2 regions of the Shewanella inventionis genome follow, and region 2 is predicted to be linked to the other one. Evidence: riboswitches for the same ligand, from Rfam matches in the RefSeq annotation. Region 2 holds a riboswitch; the other holds the start of a gene.

Region 1 (11,553 bases), 780 kb from region 2:
CGAAGGCCATAGCACAACACGGGAATATCCATATTATCGACCACATGAGTTAACTGACGTACTTGTTCTTTACTCAAAAATTGGCTTTCATCGACCAGTACGCAATGGATTTTTTGCTCGTTGTTCGACGCGGAAATTAATTCGATTAAATTATCGTCATCTTTAAAAACCTGCGCATCTGTTTCAATACCAATACGCGACGACACTTTACCTACGCCATAACGATTATCTATCGATGCGGTCATCACCAAAGTGTGCATGCCACGTTCGCGGTAATTATAAGAAGACTGCAGCAATGAAGTTGATTTACCGGCGTTCATTGCCGAATAATAAAAATACAGTTGCGCCAAAATTAAGCGTCCTAATCGTTAATGATAGATAGGCTGTCATATTACCTTTATTAACATCGCAACAACAAACAAAAATGCCGTATTCGTTACGAACACGGCATTTTTAAACGTTAAGCACAACGACTAAGCAGCTTAAAGCTAAGCTCAACGTTTATTTTTTAGCCCAAAAGTGTAACATCACAATGCTGAACACAAACAATACACTACAACAGATTAATCCTGCCATTAGCGAGCCAGTAAACCCTAATACGCTGTAACCAACCAAACTGATAGCAGCTGCTATCAAGGCATAAGGTAATTGCGTCACAACATGGTCTATATGGTGACAACTTGCACCGGTTGATGACAAAATGGTGGTGTCAGATATCGGCGAGCAATGATCGCCAAACACCGCACCAGACAAAACCGCTGCCAACATAGGTAACATCATGCTGCTGTCACTGCCCATAGCCATATCAGCTGCAATCGGTAACATAATGCCAAATGTGCCCCAACTTGTGCCTGTAGCAAACGCTGTAATTCCCGCTAATAAAAACAACACGGCAGGTAACAAGGCAAACGGGATATTGTCTGTGGCTAAACTTGCCATATATTTACCCGTTTCAAGCTGACCAATCACACTTGAAATGGTCCAAGCAAATAGCAATATGTAAATTGCAGGTAACATAGAGCGAGCACCCACGGCCAGCCCTTTAAATAGCATTGAAAGTTCGACTTTCTGAAATATAGCAAGCGCAACTGTAGCGACAAAGCCGACAAGCGAGCCAAAGAAAAGCGATGAACTCACATCGGTGTTTTCAAAAGCACCTAACACACTAAACGGCAAGTCACTTGCAGCTAATGCATCAGCGCCGCTTGCAACCATAAAATACACAGTAGCAAATACCAAAATGGCAATCGGTAAAAATAAGCCTAGTACTTTGCCTGTATCAGCCTCTGGTAAGTCAGCAACAGCCCCAGGAGGTTGACCTTTATTCTCGTCAAATAATTCACCACGTAATGCATTTAATTCATGCTGGCGCATAGGGCCAACATCTAAACTAAAAGCTGCAACGCACAGTAATAACAACAAAGAAAACAGAGCATAAAAGTTCATTGGGATCATTTGCACAAAAACGCTTAAATGGCCTGAATCGGTAAAACCATGAGCGGTTAAAATGCCACCAATTAACGCAATAATGTAAGCTCCCCAACTCGAAACTGGAGAAATCACACACACAGGCGCTGCTGTCGAATCCAGAATATAGGCCAATTTAGCACGCGAAATATGATAACGGTCAGTAATAGGGCGCGAAATGGAGCCGACAACTAAGCTATTGAAATAATCATCAATAAACACCACACAACCCAAAAACATGGTCATTAATTTAGCATCTCGTTTATTACGGATACGCAATTTAGCCCAATCAGCAAATGCCCTTGCAGAACCACTGACGGTAATTAATGCTGTGATCATCCCAAGGACAATCAAAAAGCCCAGAATGTACACATTCCAACTGTTCAGAGCAGCGTCTTTCCACACAAGTTGGCTTGCGGTATTGGCGATATATTCACCACTACCCACAACAGAAAAATCTGTTAACAACAACGCGCCTAAGACAATACCTAAGCCCAAAGATAGCAGCACTTTACGCGTAAAAATGGCCAATGTAATCGCCACAAGTGGTGGCAAAACTGACAGTGCCGAATCGGCATAACTTATGATCATAATTTAATTATTTCTTCGTTGGATACGAATAGAGCAAACTAGAAATAAGACTGGACACACACAGAAAGTGTATGCTTGAACTTAACTAGTAGCACTCCACAGCAATACCCATTTAATATGAATATCATTTTTTATCATCACGATAAAAAACACTATGACAGTGCAGTCCCTTTCGAGAACTGCCCCAACAAATGAGGGTGATAGACTCATTTATTTCGGCATTGCATCCTTTGGTGCTGAATTATTGGAATCACCCAATCCAGCATTACTCTTATACAATGCACCTCTACTTTCACTACTTGCCAATGACACCTCACAAATAGCGCCGACATACAATCATAAATGGTACGTAGTCCGCTAGCAATAAGCGCTAAAAGGCGGTGCAAATAACAATTATGACAACTAAAGCCACAATTGCATTTCATTATATTAACGTTTTTGAATCAAATAAACACGGCACACACTGAATACAAAAAACAACAACTAAGCAATTTAGGCAAAAAACGCCCAATATAAAAGGTTTCTACCGGTTAAGTAGAAACCTTTTATTATCTCAAACAGCCCATCAAAAGATGAGTTGTTTAAATGAGCAAACGATATGATTAAACTAAATTATTTAACGCCGGAACCGCCTCAAATAAATCAGCGACTAAACCATAGTCTGCGACCTGGAATATCGGTGCTTCAGGATCTTTGTTAATAGCAACAATCACTTTAGAGTCTTTCATGCCCGCAAGATGTTGAATAGCACCAGAAATACCCACAGCAATGTACAAATCAGGCGCCACAATCTTACCTGTTTGACCCACTTGTAAATCATTAGGTACAAAGCCTGCATCAACTGCCGCACGAGAAGCACCCACTGCAGCACCTAACTTGTCAGCTAACTGCTCAAGAATGGCAAAGTTTTCACCACTGCCCATACCACGGCCGCCTGAAACAATTATGCCAGCGTTACCTAATTCAGGACGCGCAGATTCAGTTAATGCTTGTGATACAAACTCAGTACGAGCTGTAATAACCTGAGAAAGGTTAACTGTTTCGGCGCTGCCTGTTGAGGCAACCGCGTCAAACGCACTTGAACGTACCGTCATGACTTTTTTAGCATCTAAACTTTGTACTGTCGCTAATGCATTACCCGCATAAATAGGACGAACAAAAGTATCGCTGCTAACAACATCAATAACCTCAGAGATTTGCGCAACATCTAATAACGCTGCAACACGCGGCAAAGTGTCTTTACCAATGCTCGATGCTGCGGCTAAAATGTGCTCGTAATCAGCCGCCAACTCAACCACCAATTTAGAGAGGTTTTCAGCAAGCTGAGCACCATATTCAGCGCTATCAGCAACCAATACTTTACTCACACCCGCAAGCGCTTGAGCAGCAGTGACCGCAGCGCCACAATCAGCCCCCGCCACAAGTAAGTGAATATCACCACCAATGGCCGTCGCAGCGCTAACAACCTTGGCCGTATCAGATTTTAAACTGACGTTATCGTGTTCTGCTAATACTAAAATGGCCATGTTAGATCACCTTCGCTTCGTTTTTTAACTTCTCAACCAACTCTTCAACTGAAGACACCATAATACCGGCTTTGCGATCCACAGGCGGAGTAACTTTAAGCACAGTTTGATGAGCTTTTAAGCTCACACCAAGATCGGCAACGGCTAAAGTGTCTAACGGCTTACGTTTGGCTTTCATTATATTTGGTAATGATGCGTAACGAGGCTCGTTTAAACGCAAGTCAACAGTGACAATAGCAGGTAACGGCATTGATAAGGTTTGTAAGCCTCCGTCAATCTCGCGAGTAACAGTCACCTTCTCACCATCAAGTTTAACTTCAGATGCAAAGGTAGCCTGTGGCATATCGGTTAATGCCGCGAGCATTTGGCCTGTTTGATTGTTGTCACCATCAATTGATTGCTTACCAAATATAATTAGCTGTGCTTGTTCTTTTTCTTGCACCGCTTTTAAAAGTTTGGCAATAGATAAAGGAACTAAATCCTCATCAGTTTCAATATGAATGGCTCTGTCTGCACCAAGAGCCATAGCCGTTCTTAACTGCTCTTGAACTACTTTGGCACCCACACTCACCACAACAACTTCAGTGGCTATGCCAGCTTCTTTTAATCGAACCGCTTCTTCTACTGCGATTTCACAAAATGGGTTTAACGCCATTTTAAGGTTTGTCGTATCAACATTTGTGTTATCAGCTTTTACCCTGACTTTCACATTGGCATCGACTACGCGTTTAACAGGCACCAATACTTTCATAGGTTTTCCTTCTTACACCTTCAATGTATGTGGACAACACACTGGCGTTTGCCAATGCAAGATGGGATTACTTTACGTCCTGTTAACGTTAACGTCAATCAAAGTCAAACGCTTGTTTAGATTTTTTTATCCGCGAGGTGGCAATCAAACTACACGGCATTTAAACAAAAGGGCATAAAATATTAAGTTTAATTAAAAATATTGGGTATTAAAGGTAATTTAATTTGATCCTATACTGAATAGTTTCTATTATTGTAACTATATTCGGTATTATTAATTTTGCATTGGTCATCTTGTGAGATTAACTCTCATCAATATAATTAAAAAGAATCCAAATAAACCACATGCAATACTGAAATTTACCCTGTAAGTTGAACAAATTACCTTAAATAAATCTTTTATTTTTAATAATAAATCATTAGGAAACTAAACAACATGAGTGACTTTTTAGATATTTTAACCCACGGTCGTCGTTTTAAAGCAGCAGTAAAAGAATTGTCTCTTGATGATTTACGTGACACAGCCGCCAAGTTAGAAAAAATTATTGCTGATCGTGAAGAAGAAGAAAGATTAGAGCTTGAAGCCAATGCTGAGCGTAACGCTCGCATTGCGGAAATTCTCGCACAAATCGAAAACAGTGGTTTATCAATTGAAGATTTAGGTGACGTAACATCTGCACCTAAAGCGGCTAAAGCCAAACGCGCACCACGTCCACCTAAATATCAAATTACGGTTGACGGTGAGTTAATCCAATGGACGGGTCAAGGTCGTATGCCTACTGTATTTAAAAACCAAGTTGAAAGCGGTAAAGACATTAAAGAGTTCTTAATTCCTGGCATGGAATAATTTTTTAATAACATATTTGTTGATTAACGATAACAAAGGGCTTACTTAGGTAAGTCCTTTTTATTTGACTGCTTTATCAACACCAGAAGACAGGGTAAACTTAAGCCGTTGGCTCATACTTATTAATTAAAGGCTACGGCTATGATTTTTTCTGTTAAACACGCATTGTTTCTTTCTAGTGCCGCACTTTTATTGAGCGCGTGTGCAAGTGATTATGTTTTCAAAAGTAATTTAGACGGTAAAGCAATAAACGAATACTTTAAAGTAGGTGACGTTGTTTTATATGATGGGGAGGTTCAACCTAAAGGGCAATTTGAAGTATTAGGTTTAGTCGAGGGCGAAGCCTGCCAAGAAACCCAAAAAGACACGCCGCCCCAAATGGCAGAAGCAAGAACCAATGCCAGAAAAGCCGCTGCTGAATTAGGTGCAAATGGTTTTGTCGTAAAAAGCTGCTTTATGATTACCGAAGCGGATAACAGCTGTTATAGCCGTGCATTTTGTGTAGGACAAGCAATCAAAACAACTAATACCAACTAAGCTAAAGTGACAGAATCAATATTAACCGCAGCACTGAATCTAACGTGATGAAACACACAAATAATGAGTCATCACGTTAGTTATTATCTTTATTCGACTATTTGCTTATTTCAGGTATTGCATGACTCAAGATGCCACTCAAATTCATTTAAACACACCAAACAACACTGGCTCGTTTAGCAGTCAAATTAATGCCGTAGCCATTTGCAGAACCCCCTATAAGCAGAAATTTGGCATTCCTCGTCAACCAGGTCTAGTTAAGGCCACTGGCTATATTGAGTTTGAACCGGCGTTTAACCATATCGACGCCATTCGAGGCATTGAGCAATATTCTCATTTATGGCTTCTGTTTTGCTTTCATGAAAATTTAGCACAAGGCTGGAAAACCACGGTGCGCCCACCAAGATTAGGTGGAAATGAAAAGCTTGGCGTATTTGCCACTCGCTCAACATTTAGGCCCAACGGTATCGGCCAATCCGTTGTCAAATTACATGGCATAGTCAATCGTAAAGGCAAAGTATGTTTAGCCATATCTGGCATGGATTTACTAGATGGCACGCCTATCATTGATATTAAGCCTTATATTCCATTTTCAGATGCGATCCTTGATGCAAAAGGTGGCATTGCCCAACAAGCTCCAGAGCTCATCGCGGTACATTACACTGAACTGGCTAAAACCCAAATTGCACAATATGGCACACAAGCGCAATACCAGGATCTCATGGAGCTTATTAATGGTGTCCTATCCCAAGACCCTCGCCCCGCTTACAAAAAAGCCAAAGACGATCCCAAATTGTATCAAGTAGCCTTATACGACTTAGATATTTTTTGGCATATCACCTCTCACGGAATTGAAGTGCTAGAACTTAAACCCACTAAAGTCTTTCTACTGAAGGACTAACAATATGGCAGATCTCAACTACCAAGCTCAGCATAAAAAACGTTTATCTTGGATGCCATGGCTATATTTTTCACTTAAACCAAAACATTTGCTGTGGGCTAAACCTTGGCAAGACGACATACAGCAGCAGTTAACACAACTTGAAACCATTCACATTGGTGAACATTGTTTTATTGCACCACAAGCACAATTATTTGCAGAACCCGGACGTGATATCGTTATCGGCAATCAATGTATGATCAGTGCCGATGTGTTTATGCACGGCCCAATCACAATGGGAAATGAAGTCGCAATCAATCACGGTTGCAGTCTTGATGGCGGACGAAATGGAATACAAATAGGCCATCAAACGCGTATCGCTAATAATGTGACCATCTATGCCTTTAACCATGGTATGGCACCAAATACGCCAATTTATCAACAAGCAGCAACCTCAAAAGGCGTAGTTATTGGTAACGACGTTTGGATTGGTGCCCAGGCTGGAATTGTCGATGGCGTAACAATTGGTCACCATGCAGTAATAGGTATGGGCAGTATAGTCACCAAAGATGTGGCCGAATATGCAATTGTGGCAGGAAATCCAGCCCGAGTGATTGGCGATAGACGAGATAAATAATCACCTTAAGCAAATAAAGCACAATAAAGACATATTTTGAGTTGAATTAGCAGGTGACATCGTTCATGCAGGTGCTAAAATGACGCACATTCATAGTAATTATTTTGGACATTGGGAATGCGAGTTAGTAAGTACCTGCTTTCAACACAAAAAGAAACCCCTGCAAATGCAGAGGTGATTAGTCATCAGTTAATGCTTCGCGCGGGTATGATCCGCCGTAACGCATCAGGTCTATACAGCTGGTTACCCTCAGGTTTACGTGTACTTCGTAAAGTTGAAGCCATTGTTCGTGAAGAAATGAACAAAACAGGCGCTATCGAAATCCTAATGCCTTTAGTACAACCAGCAGATCTTTGGGTTGAAACTGGCCGTTGGGAAAAGTTTGGCCCTGAATTACTGCGTTTCCAAGACCGCCACAACCGTGATTTCGTGCTCGGGCCAACCCATGAAGAAGTGATCACAGATTTAGTACGCAAAGAGTTAAGTTCATACAAACAATTACCACTGACTCTTTACCAAGTACAAACTAAATTCCGTGACGAAGTTCGTCCTCGTTTTGGCGTAATGCGCGCACGCGAATTTTTAATGAAAGATGCCTACTCTTTTCATTTAGATCAAGACACTATGGATAGCACATACCATGCTATGCATACCGCATATAGCAACATCTTAACGCGTATGGGCTTAGAGTTCCGCCCAGTATTAGCCGATACAGGTTCAATTGGTGGCAGTATGTCACATGAATTCCACGTATTAGCTAACAGCGGTGAAGATCTTATTGCTTACTCAACTGGTAGCGATTATGCCGCTAACATTGAAAAAGCCGAGTCGCCAATACCTACACAAGCTCGCCTTGAACCAACTCAAGCAATGACATTAGTTGATACACCTAATGCCAAAACCATTGCTGAACTGGTAGAACAATTTAATCTAGACATCACCAAAACTGTTAAAACATTGATTGTGAAAGGCGCAACCGAAGAAGCTCCATTAGTTGCATTGGTTATCCGTGGCGATCATGAACTTAACGAGATCAAAGCCGATAAACTCGAGCTTGTTGCCTCTCCGTTTGAATTTGCCTCTGAAGCAGAAATTCGTGATGCTGTTGGTGCAGGTCCAGGTTCATTAGGCCCTGTGGGCTTAACAATGCCTATTGTTATCGATTATAGCGTCGCGGTTTTAAGTGATTTTGCTGCCGGTGCCAACACTGAAGATAAGCATTATTTTGGTATCAACTGGGAACGTGACTTACCACTTGCAACAACTGCAGATATCCGTAATGTTGTTGAAGGCGAACCAACACCTGATGGTCTAGGTACTTATGCAATGGCACGTGGCATTGAAGTTGGCCATATTTTCCAACTTGGTACCAACTATTCAAAAGCCATGAATGCCACAGTATTAGATGAAAACGGTAAAGCTCAAATACTGTTAATGGGCTGCTATGGCGTGGGTGTAAGCCGAATTGTGGCCGCCGCAATTGAACAAAACCATGATGATCGTGGCATTATTTGGCCAGAAGCGATTGCACCGTTCAGCGTCGGTATCTTACCGATGAACATGCATAAATCTCATCGCGTTGCAGATATTGCAGAGAAACTTTACCAAGACTTAGCCGATGCTGGTATTGAAGTGTTGATGGACGATCGTAAAGAGCGCCCAGGTGTAATGTTTGCTGATATGGAATTAGTCGGTCTACCGCATGTTGTGGTCATAGGCGATCGCAATATCGATGCAGGCGTATTTGAATACAAAAACCGCCGCACCGGTGAAAAACAAGATATTCCATTCGATCAAATCGTAGAATTCTTAAAGAATGCGGCAAAATTGTAACCACTAACTGCTAAATTAAAATCCGAAAAACGCACTTTATGGTGCGTTTTTTATTGGCTTCTTTTCAGGATTAACATAATTTAGTCCAATTGGTGTTAATCCCCTATGGAGTGCAATAGAAAAACAATTCATACTAGAATGTAAAATAACCTTATATTTACATAAGAAGGAAACAGATTGTCAGTGTCTACAGCATTAGTTTTAGGTGGAGGCGGTGCAAGAGCTGCATATCAAATTGGTGTGCTTAAGGCCCTAGTACAATTTTACCCGCGCAATCATCATGTTCCATTTGATATCATCTGCGGCACCTCCGCCGGCGCTATAAATGCAACCTCACTTGCAACCCATGCATCGTGTTTTCATTTGGGTGTCAAAAAACTTGATTGGGTTTGGCGTCACTTCGAAACAAAGCAAGTTTACCGTACTGATATTTTTCAAGTGCTTAGGCATCTTGGGCGAATGGCCATCAAAGGCCTACAGGACGATAAAGTCAGTACCGACGCAGGCAGTCTACTCGATAATCAACCCCTAAGAGAGCTACTGAATAAACTTATCGACTTCAAACGTATCGATCGTAACATTAGTAATAATGCGCTCAAAGCAATTAGTGTTGATGCGTCTTGTTACAATAACTGTCGCTCATACAGCTTTTATCAAGGCAATGAACACATTGAAGACTGGCAAAGAGCCAGAAGGGTTGGATTACGCAGTTTGCTCAATACCGAGCATTTATTAGCGAGCTCAGCTATCCCTATGGTGTTTCCTTCCATAAAACTCAATCAAGCTTATTATGGCGACGGCTCGGTACATCAATTATCCCCTCTTTCTAGCCCTATTCACCTAGGCGCAAACAAAGTGTTTGTGATAAACCTCGACAGCCCACATAAGCATTTTCCGATAGAGTTCGAATACCATCCTAAAACCGCCACCATAGCAGGCCACTTATTAGATACTATTTTCTCAGACACGCTAAACAGTGATCTAGAGCGTTTACAGCGCGTTAATAACACATTATCAATGATATCACCGCAAGACAGAGTGTCATTAAACCTACGACACATCGACACGTTTGTGATTAAACCCAGCCAAGATCTCAGCCGAATCGCAGCGCGTTTTTACGATGACATGCCATTTGCAATAAAAACATTATTAAAGTTTTTTGGTATCAATCGCCAATCAGACTCAAGTATTGTCTCTTATTTACTATTTGAAAAAAGTTACACCAGCACGCTAATCGATTTAGGTTACCAAGACGCAATGGCCCAAATTGATGAAATAAAACAGTTTTTTGAAATCACAACTAAAGTATAACGTGAGGTTAAAAATAACTGTGCTATAAAGAATAGTGAGTTCGATTTAGCATGATAGTGGCTGATAGTTAGATGATTTAGAACAAATTTATCACACAAGTAAGACAGGCAGATTGCATGACGCAAACATGCCGCCAACGAGTTACATTTTAATATCTAAAAGGATTTTAGATGAAAAAAGCATGGTTATTTCTCTTATTAACGCTCCTAGGCTGTGACCAAAAAGCACCTATAAATGATGATATTGCGACCAGCAGCATGAATACCATCCAATGGCCAGGTGTGTATCATGGCATTTTTCCCTGCCCCAGTTGTGAAGGAATGGACACCACCATCGAACTCTTTCGTCCAAACAACTATATTATTCATACCGTACGACTAGGCAGCGATCCAAATCCATATCGAGGCAGTGGTACATTTAAATGGGATGAAACTGGCAATATCATTATTTTAGACCGAGGGCATATCTACCAGGTGTATCCTGATCACCTGTACTTACTCGATATCACATTTAAACGCATAAAAGGCCCAGATGCAGAACGATATCGTGTAGATAAAATAAAAGGCCTAGGTCAGTCCCGCGACTAATTACACCAAAGCGCCCTGCTTTATTGGCTATAGCTGTGTTAAAATTGCCAGATTAGACACTTGAAGACAGTTAAATGAGAAAAGGTATTTTATTAGCGGGTGGTTCAGGCACACGACTTTATCCCATCACACAAGTTGTCTGTAAGCAATTACTCCCCATATACGATAAACCCATGATTTATTACCCTCTTTGCACCTTAATGCAAACAGGGATCACTGAGATTTTGGTCATATGTACTGAAACAGACTTACCACTGTTTAAATCGCTGTTAAAAAATGGCCATCAATGGGGCATCAAAATTGAATACACTATTCAAGCTAAACCTGAAGGCCTAGCCCAGGCTCTTATTCTTGCAGAGCCATTTTTAAATGGTAGCCCTAGCGCACTGATTTTAGGTGATAACCTATTTTATGGCCATCAGTTGCAGACCACATTGCAAGCCGCCAATAACATGACTGGCGCAACCATATTTGGTTACCATGTTGCAGATCCGCAGGCCTATGGTGTTATAGAGTTTGATCAGCATAAACGAGTCAAATCCATCACCGAAAAACCGACAACACCAAAATCAAATTTTGCCATGCCT
Region 2 (11,553 bases):
ATTGATGAATCAGGTGTTGAGTTAGTCACCCGTAATGAGATTTACGCCGACGGTATTAAGCTTACCGAACAACGCTATCCTTATGCAGGTAAAGCGAACGTTGAAATTGCCCTTGGTGTGGTGAGTTTGCAAGATAAAAGCATTAATTGGATTGATTTAGGTAAACAAAAAGACATGTATTTACCGCGTGTTGATTGGCTACCAGGCAGCAAACATGTGTCTTTTCAATGGCAAAGCCGAAACCAACAAGCAGTAGACTTGCGCATTGCTGCACTTAGTCAACCAGAGCAAGCTAACACAGTGATTGAAGAGCGCAGTAAAGCGTGGGTAAACCTTAATAATGACCTGCATTTTTTAAAGCAGCAGTCAGCATTTATTTGGGGTTCAGAGCGTGATGGGTTTAACCATCTGTATTTGTTTGACCTACAGGGTAAACAGCTTAAACAATTAACCCAAGGAGATTGGGCAGTTGATGCGCTTGAGTTTGTCGATGAAGCCAGCGGTTGGGTGTATTTTAGTGGCCGTAAAGACAGTGTGGTAGAGCGCCATTTGTACCGCGTTAATATGAATATAGGCGTAGAGTCAATTGAACGTATTAGTCAAAGCGCTGGTATGCATGACGCGGTTTTTGCTGACAAAAGCCCGGTATATTTAGACTATTTTAATAGCCTGCAACAACCGCCACAGATCAGTTTACACAATGACTCTGGTAAATTATTAGCCTGGGTTGAGCAAAACGAAATCAATGAGACACATCCTCTTTATGATGTGGCTGGTTTATGGCAAATGCCTGAATTTGGTCAATTAAAAGCAGAAGATGGTCAGCCATTAATGTACCGTTTATTTAAACCTGTGCCGTTTGATGCCAATAAAAAGTACCCAGTGGTGGTGCGTGTTTATGGCGGTCCGCACGCCCAGTTAGTGGTTAACAGCTGGAGCGAAGCAGACTATTTTACTCAGTATTTGTTGCAACAAGGCTATGCAGTATTTCAATTAGATAATCGTGGCTCGGCCCACCGTGGCACTGCGTTTGAATATGTGATTTATCAAAATATGGGAGATGCCGAGGTAAACGATCAAAAAGTGGGCGTAGATTATTTGCGTAGTTTGCCCTTTATTGATGGCGAAAACGTGGCGATTTATGGTCATAGCTACGGCGGCTACATGGCATTAATGAGCCAATTTAAGGCGCCAGATTATTTTAAAGCAGCCATTTCGGGGGCACCGGTTACCGACTGGCGTTTATATGACACTCATTATACCGAGCGTTATATGGGTAATCCTGAAACCAATAAACAAGGTTACGATGCCAGCAGTATTTTACCTTACGTAAAAAATTATCAGTCAGGTTTGCTGATGTACCATGGCATGGCAGATGATAACGTGTTGTTTGAAAACAGCACACGCGTTTATAAAGCATTGCAAGATGAGGGGAAATTATTCCAGATGATGGATTATCCTGGGTCTAAGCATTCCATGCGCGGTGAGAAAGTGCGTAATCATTTATATAAATCGTTGGCGGCATTTTTAGACCAGCAATTGAAATAATCATAAACTAATCGTGAAAAGCGGGCATAAAAAAACCAGGTTAACTACCTGGTTTTTTTATTGGGTAATTACAAGATTAGTCTTCTAAGTCACCACAAAAACGATAGCCTTCACCGTGGATAGTGGCGATGATTTCTGGCGTATCAGCTAAGCTTTCAAAATGCTTACGGATTCGACGAATTGTGACGTCAACAGTACGGTCATGCGGCTTTAACTCACGGCCAGTCATTTTTAATAATAAATCTGCACGGGTTAAAATCTTACCTGGGTTTTCAACAAAATGAAGCATCGCACGGAATTCACTGCGTGGTAGCTTATAAGACTCACCTTTTGGATTAACCAAAGAACGGCTGTTAATCTCTAAACTCCAGCCATTAAAACGGTAATGCTCAACAGAACCTTTTTCTTCGGTTTCTGCAGCTGCACTGTTAACACGCGTTAATAGGTTACGTGCGCGGATGGTTAACTCACGAGGATTGAATGGCTTAGTGATATAGTCGTCTGCGCCGATTTCAAGGCCAAGAATTTTATCAACTTCGTTATCACGACCCGTTAAGAAAATAAGACCGATATTATTAATTTCACGTAATTCGCGAGCGAGTAACAAACCGTTTTTACCAGGTAAGTTAATGTCCATAACCACTAGGTTAATTTTGTTATCTTGCATGGCTTTATGCATTTCTGCGCCGTCATTTGCTTCAGTTACTACATAACCTTCAGCTTCAAAAATACTGCGCAATGTATTACGGGTTACTGCTTCGTCTTCAACAATCAGAATGTGCGGGTTTTGCATGATATATACCTAATTTAATAAAAATTCGACTCTAGCGACAGGCTAGTCAAGTTGTAATCGCGTTCTTAATTAACGCCGATACTCCAGTATTTTTTATGGTGTTTATCTATGTCTGCCCTGAATAAAACACTCTTATGAACTCGTATAATGTAACGCTAGTTTATGGTTACTGAGTTGTCTTGCGTATATCTAAGCTCATCAGGCGTTGTAATGAACTCCTGCCTCATGAGTAAAAAAATTGCCTAATTGGCTTACTACTATGAATACGATTTACAAAGATAGTTCCATTTGTTGCAAACTTATTTACTCGTATTACGGTTTATCTTGATTGTGTTATCAAATGTAGAACATAAAACGTTCAGGTGTAAACTAAGCACACAAAAATGTGACTAATAACCAATGAATTCGTTTTAAACGCTGTCCCATGGTGCATCTAATGGCTTGATGTTATGGGTGAAGTCACGGCGCTTTAATAGTAAGTAATGATTATTGTACTCGTTTTAGGTATTTGTTAACAAATTAAATGTTAAATAATTAATATAAAAAACAGATGAAAAGTTTGGTCTTTTCTTAACTGTTTGATTTTATTTTTAATTAAAATATTATACTTGTGACTGATATCTCAAACCTTTAAGAATTCACAAGGCTCTGCTACACTGTTTTTGGCTTAATTGACGAATTAATATTATGGAAAATGTTATAGATACACTGTGGCACGAGTATCAAACCACTCATTTTTTGTTTACTCAACGCCTCTCAGATGATTTCCCATTCGCTATTGTTACTGCTTATAATCCAAGCGGTTTGTTGCTCACCCCCAGTCAAAATCGCTTATTAGATCGCCAACTCCAATCTAAAATCCAACAATTTAATAGCCCATACCGAGCGCTGATTGGTGCTGCTCCTGATTTATCGCATATGGAAAAAAGCTGGGCTGTTTTTATTGATAAAGAACAAGCGCTTGAGTTAGGTAAAGCATTTAACCAACACGCAATTTATTATGTCGAACAGGGGCTTTTATCCCTTGTTGCTTGTAATGACTCGAAGATGCCTGAGGTTGAATTGGGCGTATTCAATCATCGTTTACGTTTGGTTAATGAGTTACCCGACATTGGTGCTCACATTTAGTGTGTTCATTTAGAGCCTAACCAATCTTGTCACTGTTTTGGTTATTGGATCCTTTTTGGATACAATTTTAATAGATTGTATTGTTTTTTTACTTCCCGTTATCTTTAAACCGTAATTCTTCAGTATTTCGAACAATAAATAATTCCAAATTAACACCTCCACTGTTATTCATTGTGGGGGATTAGCACTGCTCAAAGATGAATAAAATTAAATTTGTGTATTTTTACTACAATTGTTGATTGACTTGTGAGTGCATTTGTTGCTATTTTTCAGGTCCCTCCTTCGGGAGGCACAGAAGAGGAGCGTTAACTAGGTAGTAAGTTTGAGGATGCCAGTCCAATGACAACTTATGATGGAGATTAGCGCCGAGGTATCAAATTGTGTGGCACACATTGATATCGGTCGTTTAGGCTGAATCCTAACGATTGTCACCTGTTTTTTTGGTGGAGAGCTTCTGGTGATGATTGCTGTTTCCCTTCTTTAAGGGTGCGTTATCTTAGCACCAGGCTCTTCGAACGTAGTGTGTTCGGAGCGTATATCATGTTAGTAAATCACATCTTATTTTATTGTCTTTCGCAAACTGCGGAGGCATCTGTATGAGTCTAATTTCTCAAGACGTACAAGCACAATTGGTTGTTGCCAAGTTTGGGGGCACGTCGGTTGCTGACTACGGCTCAATGAGCCGTTGTGCTGATATTGTTTTAGCCAACCCTGCAACTCGTTTAGTTGTGGTTAGTGCGTCAAGTGGCGTGACCAATTTACTGGTTGAGTTAACCCAAGCGAATGTGAATGACGAGCGTCGTTTAGCGCTGTTAAAGCAAATTGCGAAAATTCAATACGCCATTTTAGATGAGTTAGGGCGTCCACAAGATGTGGCGGCAAGTATTGATAAAATTCTCAGTCGCATGTCGGTGTTAAGCGAATCGTTAGAGCTTGACCGTAGTAAGGCAATAATGGATGAATTATTGTCTACAGGTGAGCAATGCTCGTCGATTTTATTCTCTGCGGTGATCCGTGAAAAAGGCTCAGCGTCAGATCATTTTGATGTGCGCCAGGTTCTTCGTACTGACAGTCACTTCGGCCGAGCTGAGCCACATATAGAAGCCATAGCTTCATTGTCGGGTGATTTTTTAAAGCCGCTGTTAGCTAAATATATTATTGTTACTCAAGGTTTTATTGGTGCAGATCAAGATGGTCGCACAACAACCTTAGGCCGTGGTGGTAGTGACTATTCTGCAGCGTTACTTGCCGAAGCGTTACATGCATCTGCGGTTGAGATTTGGACCGATGTTGCAGGTATTTATACCACAGATCCAAGATTGGCACCCAACGCACGCCCAATTGCTGAGATTAGTTTTAATGAAGCAGCAGAAATGGCAACGTTTGGCGCGAAAGTGTTACATCCAGCAACTATTTTGCCTGCTGTTAGGCAAAAAATTCAGGTGTTTGTGGGCTCAAGTAAAGCGCCCGAAATGGGAGGGACTTGGATCCGCCATCAGGTTGAGGATACGCCAGTGTATCGTGCAGTGGCATTACGCCGAGATCAAACATTGCTTAACCTTCACAGCTTACAAATGTTACACGCTCAAGGCTTTTTAGCTGAAACCTTTGCAACACTTGCTCGCCATAAAATATCAGTTGATTTAATCACTACATCAGAAGTTAACGTATCGTTGACCTTGGATAAAACCGGTTCAGATTCAAGTGGTCAAGGCTTATTGAGTGAGTCATTACTGCAAGAGCTGTCTCAACATTGTCGTGTGCGTGTTGAAGATAACTTAGCGCTTATTGCCATTATAGGTAATCGTATTGCCTCTACCGCTGGTATTTGTAGTCGTGTGTTTCAAGTGCTTGAAAACCACAACGTACGAATGATTTGCCAGGGTGCTAGCCCACACAATTTATGTGTGTTGGTGTCTGAGTCTGAAGCGGCGCAAGTGGTTAATGCATTACACCAAAATTTGTTTGAGTCGTAAGCCATGAGTAAGGCGATACCATCGAGTATTTGTGTTGGGGAGCTTGCCACTGGGCAAGCTCTTACCATACCGCTTTATGAGTTTAAAGGTGCAGATATGTCGGCACCTAGCGTGTATATTCAAGCCAATGTGCACGGTGCTGAAGTGCAGGGTAACGCGGTGATGTATCAGCTGATGACCTTGCTTGAGGGCTATGAGGTATTGGGTGATATTCGCCTTGCACCTTTGGCTAATCCGCTAGGCATTAATCAAAAAAGTGGTGAGTTTACATTAGGGCGTTTTGATCCTATTACAGGTGTGAATTGGAACCGAGAGTATTTTGATCACAATATTGACTTAACCACTTGGTATACCGAACATCAACATTTAGCGAATGATGCGTTGTTTAAGGCATATCGAGCGACGTTGGTCGAGTCGTGTCAGGCAAGGCTTAATCAAGCATTTGGGGTGACAACAGGTCACCGACTAGCCGTAAGCTTGCAATCAATGGCCCATCAGGCTGATATTGTGCTGGATTTACATACCGGACCTAAATCCTGTAAGCATTTATATTGCCCTGAGTATGATATTGATGCTGCTCGTTTTTTCTCCATTCCTTACACCTTGGTTATCCCTAATAGTTTTGGTGGGGCGATGGATGAAGCAGCGTTTTGTCCCTGGTGGCGACTAACGGATGTTGCGGCAAAGCATGGCCGTGAGTTTACTGTGCCTGTGTCAGCCTTTACGCTAGAGCTTGCGAGCCAAGAGCGCATTGATTTAGCGGATGCATTAGTCGATGCAAAAGGCATTTTGGTCTATTTAAGCTATCGTGGCGTTATTCGCGAAAAAGTTGAGCCAGCAGATATGGCTCGCTTTGGCTGTTACTTAAAAGATTATAAAAAGTTCCATGCTCCAAAAGCTGGGTTAATTGAATATTGCGCAGCAGTTGGGCAACCTCTTAAGGCAGGCCTACCATTAGTGAATATTTTACGGATGGACTTATATGGCAGTGATCAGGCTCTTGAAAAGGTCTGTTTGCCAGTAGATTGCGTGCCTATTTTGCATTTTGCTTCGGCATCGGTGCATCAAGGTACTGAGCTTTATAAAGTGATGACCAATGTGTTTACGCTGTAAACGACAATAATAAAAACACCTGCATTTTGCAGGTGTTTTTTATATTACTGACTAACTGCCTAAAATTTGCAGTGGAATGGCAAGCATGTCGTCCCCTGAGCTGGCAAAGTACCAAATAATCCCCACTAGGCCTGCAACTGTGAGTAGATACCATACGGTTGAGAATATCTGTCCGTAGCGGTCAAGTGGCAGTAGATGGCTTTGATGGCGGCCTCGCCATTCAAAGACAATTTCTACACTACCAATCAGCAGTAAAAAACCTAACAGTGCAAGGCCTAAACTGTAGCTAATAAACACACCTGCAGCAGCCCCTAAAATACAGGCAATAAGGCCAACTAAGCTATTCATTGAAAAGCTGATGCTTTTTAAAATATGACCACCGTCGAGCGGTAAAATGGGTAGTAAATTAAATAGGTTGAGTAGGGCGTTAAAGCTGGCCAATCCTGCAAAAAAGATATTACCTGTGATCCAGTAAAGCCCTAGGCTAATAATGGACAATATAAGCCCAAAAGTCGGCCCCATAATTGAAATATAGACATCTTGCCAGCGAGTATTAATTCGCTCATCGCTCAAGGCCAATCCACCTACAAATGGGATAAGATAAATGCCTTTGGTTTTCATGCCAAAATGTTTCATGGCACGAATATGGCCGTATTCGTGAAACACTAAACAGCCGATAAGTGCTAAGGCAAACTCTAACGAAAATAGCCATGAATAAGCTGCGACACTGGCGCCAGCAAATAACACTTTAATCACTTTGGCGCTTTTGAGTAGCTTAAACCCTAAAGAGGCCAAACCGACAATACTGAGTTTTTGTGCTTTGGCGACAGGAATTTCAGGGGTTTGATTTTCGATATCCCTAACTGTGCGATGGCCTTGTGTAATTTGCTCTTCATCGACAAGTAAACAATAATCCAATTGAAAAGGTTGCCAGTTAACATCTATTTCTAAACGAACGGGGATCGCTTTTGTGTGAGAGGTCATCCCCACCGTCTCTTCAGGTACACCTTCGGTTTGTGGTGGCGTAAATTGTTGGGTGAGTTCAAAAGAGTGTATATGAAAGGCTTGATCGCTTGCACTTGCCGATTTTTGTGATACCAATTGGTTATCCCAGTACAATTGCTGCCAACCTGCAATAGAACCTTCTAGACGTAAACGTTTACCAAGGCATTCAATATTAAGTAATTCCATTAAGAATTCTCAGAGCTTATAGACGGTGAGTATGCGGGCATTTTGCCAGAGCGTTGTTTGATGCTCAATGGGGGAGGCGGTTTTATTGACTAATAAAGCTGTTCTAATTCAGCGACAGTGTTGATACCTTGCTCAATAGAAGTAAACATGATTTTAGCGCTGCAACAATGCCCTTGAAATTGGCCGTAATGTCGCACTATAGACAACATTTGTAATAAGCTTATTGGTTGAGCCTGCTTAACAAGGTTAGGTAATTGTGCCACATTTTGTTCGGCGCAAGCCTTGCTGTTAAGTGGCTTGTTGATGAGAAATATTGAGCCACTGCTGTCGATAAGTTTGTCTTGAAAACAAACATTGTATTGGTTTGCGCAAATAAAACTCAGCCAATCCTGCTGGTTGGCCAAATACATTAGCTCATCATCTTGATCAAACTGTAAAATGGCTGGCCAATGTATTTGTTGCATAGTGTGCCTGTGCTGGGTGTTGGTTATCGACTGCTATAATCAAATGACAACTCTTGATTTACATTTTTGACAACACATGGACCATGTTCGCGTTGGGTGCGATTAAATGCGTTACCTATGTGAATTTCAACATTGGTAAAAATGTGCTTTTCAGCCTTGATGAAGTAATTATCAAAATAACCATCAACTTCATTTTGTTGTTGTGTATATTCAATTTCTTCTTTAACTCGTTCAGCCGCCATTTTGTTTTTTTGGTCGAGCATCATTTTGACTTGTTCAATCATACCGGCATCATTTTGCCATTCTGTTTTTGGGGGCAATTTTCGCAATCGGGCTTCCAGTTCTAACCCTGCAACCACCATCTCTTTTATACTGCTATCTAGCTCTTTTAGTTGTTGTTTTAGTTCAGTTTGATGCATTGCGCAGTACAACTCTGTTTTGGTACTTGCTGTTGCGCCAAAAGCAATGGCTCGAATGCCTTTTTCTGCAGTGGCTATGCCTCCGACTAAGTCTCCTCGTCTTGATTGGGTATCACTAACTGTAATGGTGTCACCTGAGGTGGTATGGCTGTGAAGTAGTTGTTTGGTTACCAAAATACTACCTTGGGCCTCGAGACGTGAGTATTGTACAAATTGGGCGCAAATTTGGCCGCTAGCTTTGATATGGGTGCTGAGTTCTTGATCTTTTATTAAGCGCCCAATAACGCCTTTGCTAACAATCACATCACCCTGTGCTTCTATACTTGCCGACTCGACAAACCCCATTACGGTTACATCTCCGGTGGCTTTGACTTCCATGCCTTCGTGTACGTCACCGGTAATGAGAATACTGCCTTTAAAGTTGACATGACCATAGCGAACATCAACATCTTTGATTTGCAGTATATCGTCGACTTGCATGCCTTTGCGGTTTTCAACGGGTTGGCCAGACAAGGTTGCAATAAGCTTATTGGGATCTTTGGGGTGTAAACTGGTGCCTTTTCCTGGCTCCATTGGCTTGTCTTTACCAGGGATTTGATGCAAAACGTCGCCGTGAACATTAAAACCAGGTGTACCAATGGTTGCCATTGTTTTAACCATTAAAACGTCATTGGGTTTCACTGTGATTAATGCGCCTAAATTTCGCATATCAACAGAGCCATCTTCGCGCTCTTGTGGTTGCAGTAAGCGCTCGCGGGCTAAGGCGACTTTACGAGTGATGATGGCGTTTTCACCATTAACGGCAGGCTTGCCGCAAGCGATGACTCCTTCGCAGCTTTCTCCTGGTGGTAAAATCGATAGGCGTTGCATTAATGCCATTATTTTAGGCTTGCTTAAGCCCATTTTAATTTTTTTGCTTTTAAGAGTATTGAGGATATCGGCAAGCGCCATGTCTTTGCCTCCCCATGCAGAGGTGATCTTCATGCTGGCTTGCATTTTATCGTCACTGACTGTGATGCTTACCGAACCGTCTTTGCGCTCGGCAATAGCAAAAAATAACTCATGATCCCCAGGCTTTTGTCCGCACAGTGCATTGACTTCTGAAACGGCTTTATTAATGGCTGATTCAATGGGGTGTAGCATGGCAAAATTGGCTTGTTTGAGTAAGCCGTCAATGTCTTCCGTTGCTATAGGGCCGTGAGTATTTGGAACTAGGCGAAGTTCTGCTTTTGATTTGTCTGCGCTTAGCGCGATTACTGAGGGATCTAACATAACGTCCTTTGTTTATTATTTTTCTTTTTATCCACACCAAGGCATAAGAATAGCAGTCAAAATGGTAATAAAATGTGAGTCATTTTGCCTTTAAGTCAATTTAGCTGATATTGAAGTCCATTTCCAGCTAAACCCCAGCATTAATGCTGATGAAAATAGAGCTTATATTTATTATTTTCCGCTGTGACATTCACATTACCAAAATGGGCGGCAATGGTATCTGAGTAGGGTAAGTGTCTGTTTGCAACAATTTGCCAAATCCCCCCTGTGGCTAAACTGTCTGCGCTGTGTTTAACAAATTGTGTGGCTATGTCTGTGGTGCTGGTTAACCCATCATGAAAGGGCGGATTTGAGATGATCCCATTGAACTGCCCGCTGATTTGCTTAAAGCCATCAGATGGATAAACTTTCGCTTGCATATTATTAGCAGCAAGAGTGAGTTGACACGAGGCTAGTGCCATTGCATTTATGTCTATGCACTCCATGTTTAACGTAGGATTTGCTTTTAATAGTGCTGCGCTGATCACACCTGCACCACAGCCAAAGTCAAGTACTCTCCCTTGAAGGTTTTCAGGCAAATGCGAAAGCAGGAGTTCGGTGCCTTGATCAAGGCGTTTTTCACTAAACACACCAACCAGATTACAAATTTGTAGCTGTCCCTGTGGCGTTTCTAATGCATATTGGCTTACCCAATCACTGAGTAATAATGCTGGTGCGATGTGGGTTAAGTAACATGTGTATAGCAAACAGTGGCGTGCATTATCTTGTTTAATGGGCGTTGAGTAATAGCTAGGTGTTAACTTTGTAATAGATTTAATACCACCTTTGTTTTCTCCGACTATAACAAGTAATCCATTTATGCCTAAGTGTTGAGCAGCTAATTGCAGTAGGTAGCCCATTAGTGGTTTAGCTTTAGGGAAATAGATAATCACACTATCAAATTTTTCTGCTGCGAGTGTATCAGGCAATTGATGGCCGAAATAACAATCAAGTTTGTCATTGGCATAAGGTGACAGTGTTTGATGGTGATTAAAGTCGAATGCTAGTGCTTTGACATGGCTGGCCCAGTCCAAGCATTGGCTAGCAAAGGTATCAGCCTCATAATTGAGTATTAATACTTTATGTTGCTGAAATAGTTCGCTGTTTCGAATTAATGCTTGAGACGGATTTGTTAGCACTTGAGTTACTCATGATAAAGATAAAATGTTAACAGCCCTTTGGTCTGCAAAAGGCTGTGTCGAGCGGTTATTGTTTTACGGCAGATTCTGGCAATAAGCTAAAGACTTTATTGGCAATGTCTGTATTGTCTTGATGACCACCAAAAAGTCTTGCTCCTGGACCTGCTGAAAACACTTGTACGTCAACGGCTGTATGCCCGCCGCTTGTCCAGCCTGTGTTTGAGTGAACGTCAATTATTTTTCGTAATGCGATAGTTAATGCTTCATTACCTTGAAGACGCGCATTGTCTAACGCGGTTAATTCAGTGTCGCTTGGGGTAAAACCAATTAGCTCAGTGACAACTGTTTGCCACTGCTCGTTAGCTATAGCTTGGTTTGCAATCTCGTCTGGACTGGCCTTAACTCGACTGAGCACCTCGGGTTTCCATTCATATTTGTCATTTGCGCCAACCGATAAGCCACCGGTGTTAT

Evidence for each region. A riboswitch is a leader RNA that binds a small molecule or an ion and turns the genes downstream of it on or off. The one in region 2 is predicted to bind lysine.
Region 1: another riboswitch for lysine. It lies ahead of K8B83_RS17085 (Na+/H+ antiporter NhaC family protein); the one in region 2 lies ahead of lysC (lysine-sensitive aspartokinase 3).

What each region holds. Positions count from the first base shown of each region.
Region 1 is NZ_CP082926.1:3,824,613-3,836,165, forward strand. It holds gene K8B83_RS17080 (thymidine kinase) at 1-350, opposite strand, end outside; gene K8B83_RS17085 (Na+/H+ antiporter NhaC family protein) at 502-2,058, opposite strand; lysine riboswitch at 2,140-2,355, opposite strand; gene K8B83_RS17090 (electron transfer flavoprotein subunit alpha/FixB family protein) at 2,661-3,584, opposite strand; gene K8B83_RS17095 (electron transfer flavoprotein subunit beta/FixA family protein) at 3,586-4,335, opposite strand; gene K8B83_RS17100 (H-NS histone family protein) at 4,771-5,181, shown strand; gene rcsF (Rcs stress response system protein RcsF) at 5,323-5,718, shown strand; gene tsaA (tRNA (N6-threonylcarbamoyladenosine(37)-N6)-methyltransferase TrmO) at 5,840-6,619, shown strand; gene K8B83_RS17115 (acyltransferase) at 6,624-7,235, shown strand; gene K8B83_RS17120 (proline--tRNA ligase) at 7,353-9,068, shown strand; gene K8B83_RS17125 (patatin-like phospholipase family protein) at 9,246-10,379, shown strand; gene K8B83_RS17130 (copper resistance protein NlpE) at 10,550-10,966, shown strand; gene rfbA (glucose-1-phosphate thymidylyltransferase RfbA) at 11,041-11,553, shown strand, end outside.
Region 2 is NZ_CP082926.1:4,604,878-4,616,430, reverse strand. It holds gene K8B83_RS20710 (S9 family peptidase) at 1-1,548, shown strand, start outside; gene arcA (two-component system response regulator ArcA) at 1,625-2,341, opposite strand; gene K8B83_RS20700 (DUF3293 domain-containing protein) at 3,029-3,469, shown strand; lysine riboswitch at 3,757-3,931, shown strand; gene lysC (lysine-sensitive aspartokinase 3) at 4,066-5,445, shown strand; gene K8B83_RS20690 (succinylglutamate desuccinylase/aspartoacylase family protein) at 5,449-6,558, shown strand; gene K8B83_RS20685 (site-2 protease family protein) at 6,610-7,749, opposite strand; gene K8B83_RS20680 (DUF4144 domain-containing protein) at 7,839-8,213, opposite strand; gene K8B83_RS20675 (DUF342 domain-containing protein) at 8,237-9,904, opposite strand; gene K8B83_RS20670 (class I SAM-dependent methyltransferase) at 10,045-11,082, opposite strand; gene K8B83_RS20665 (alkaline phosphatase) at 11,150-11,553, opposite strand, start outside.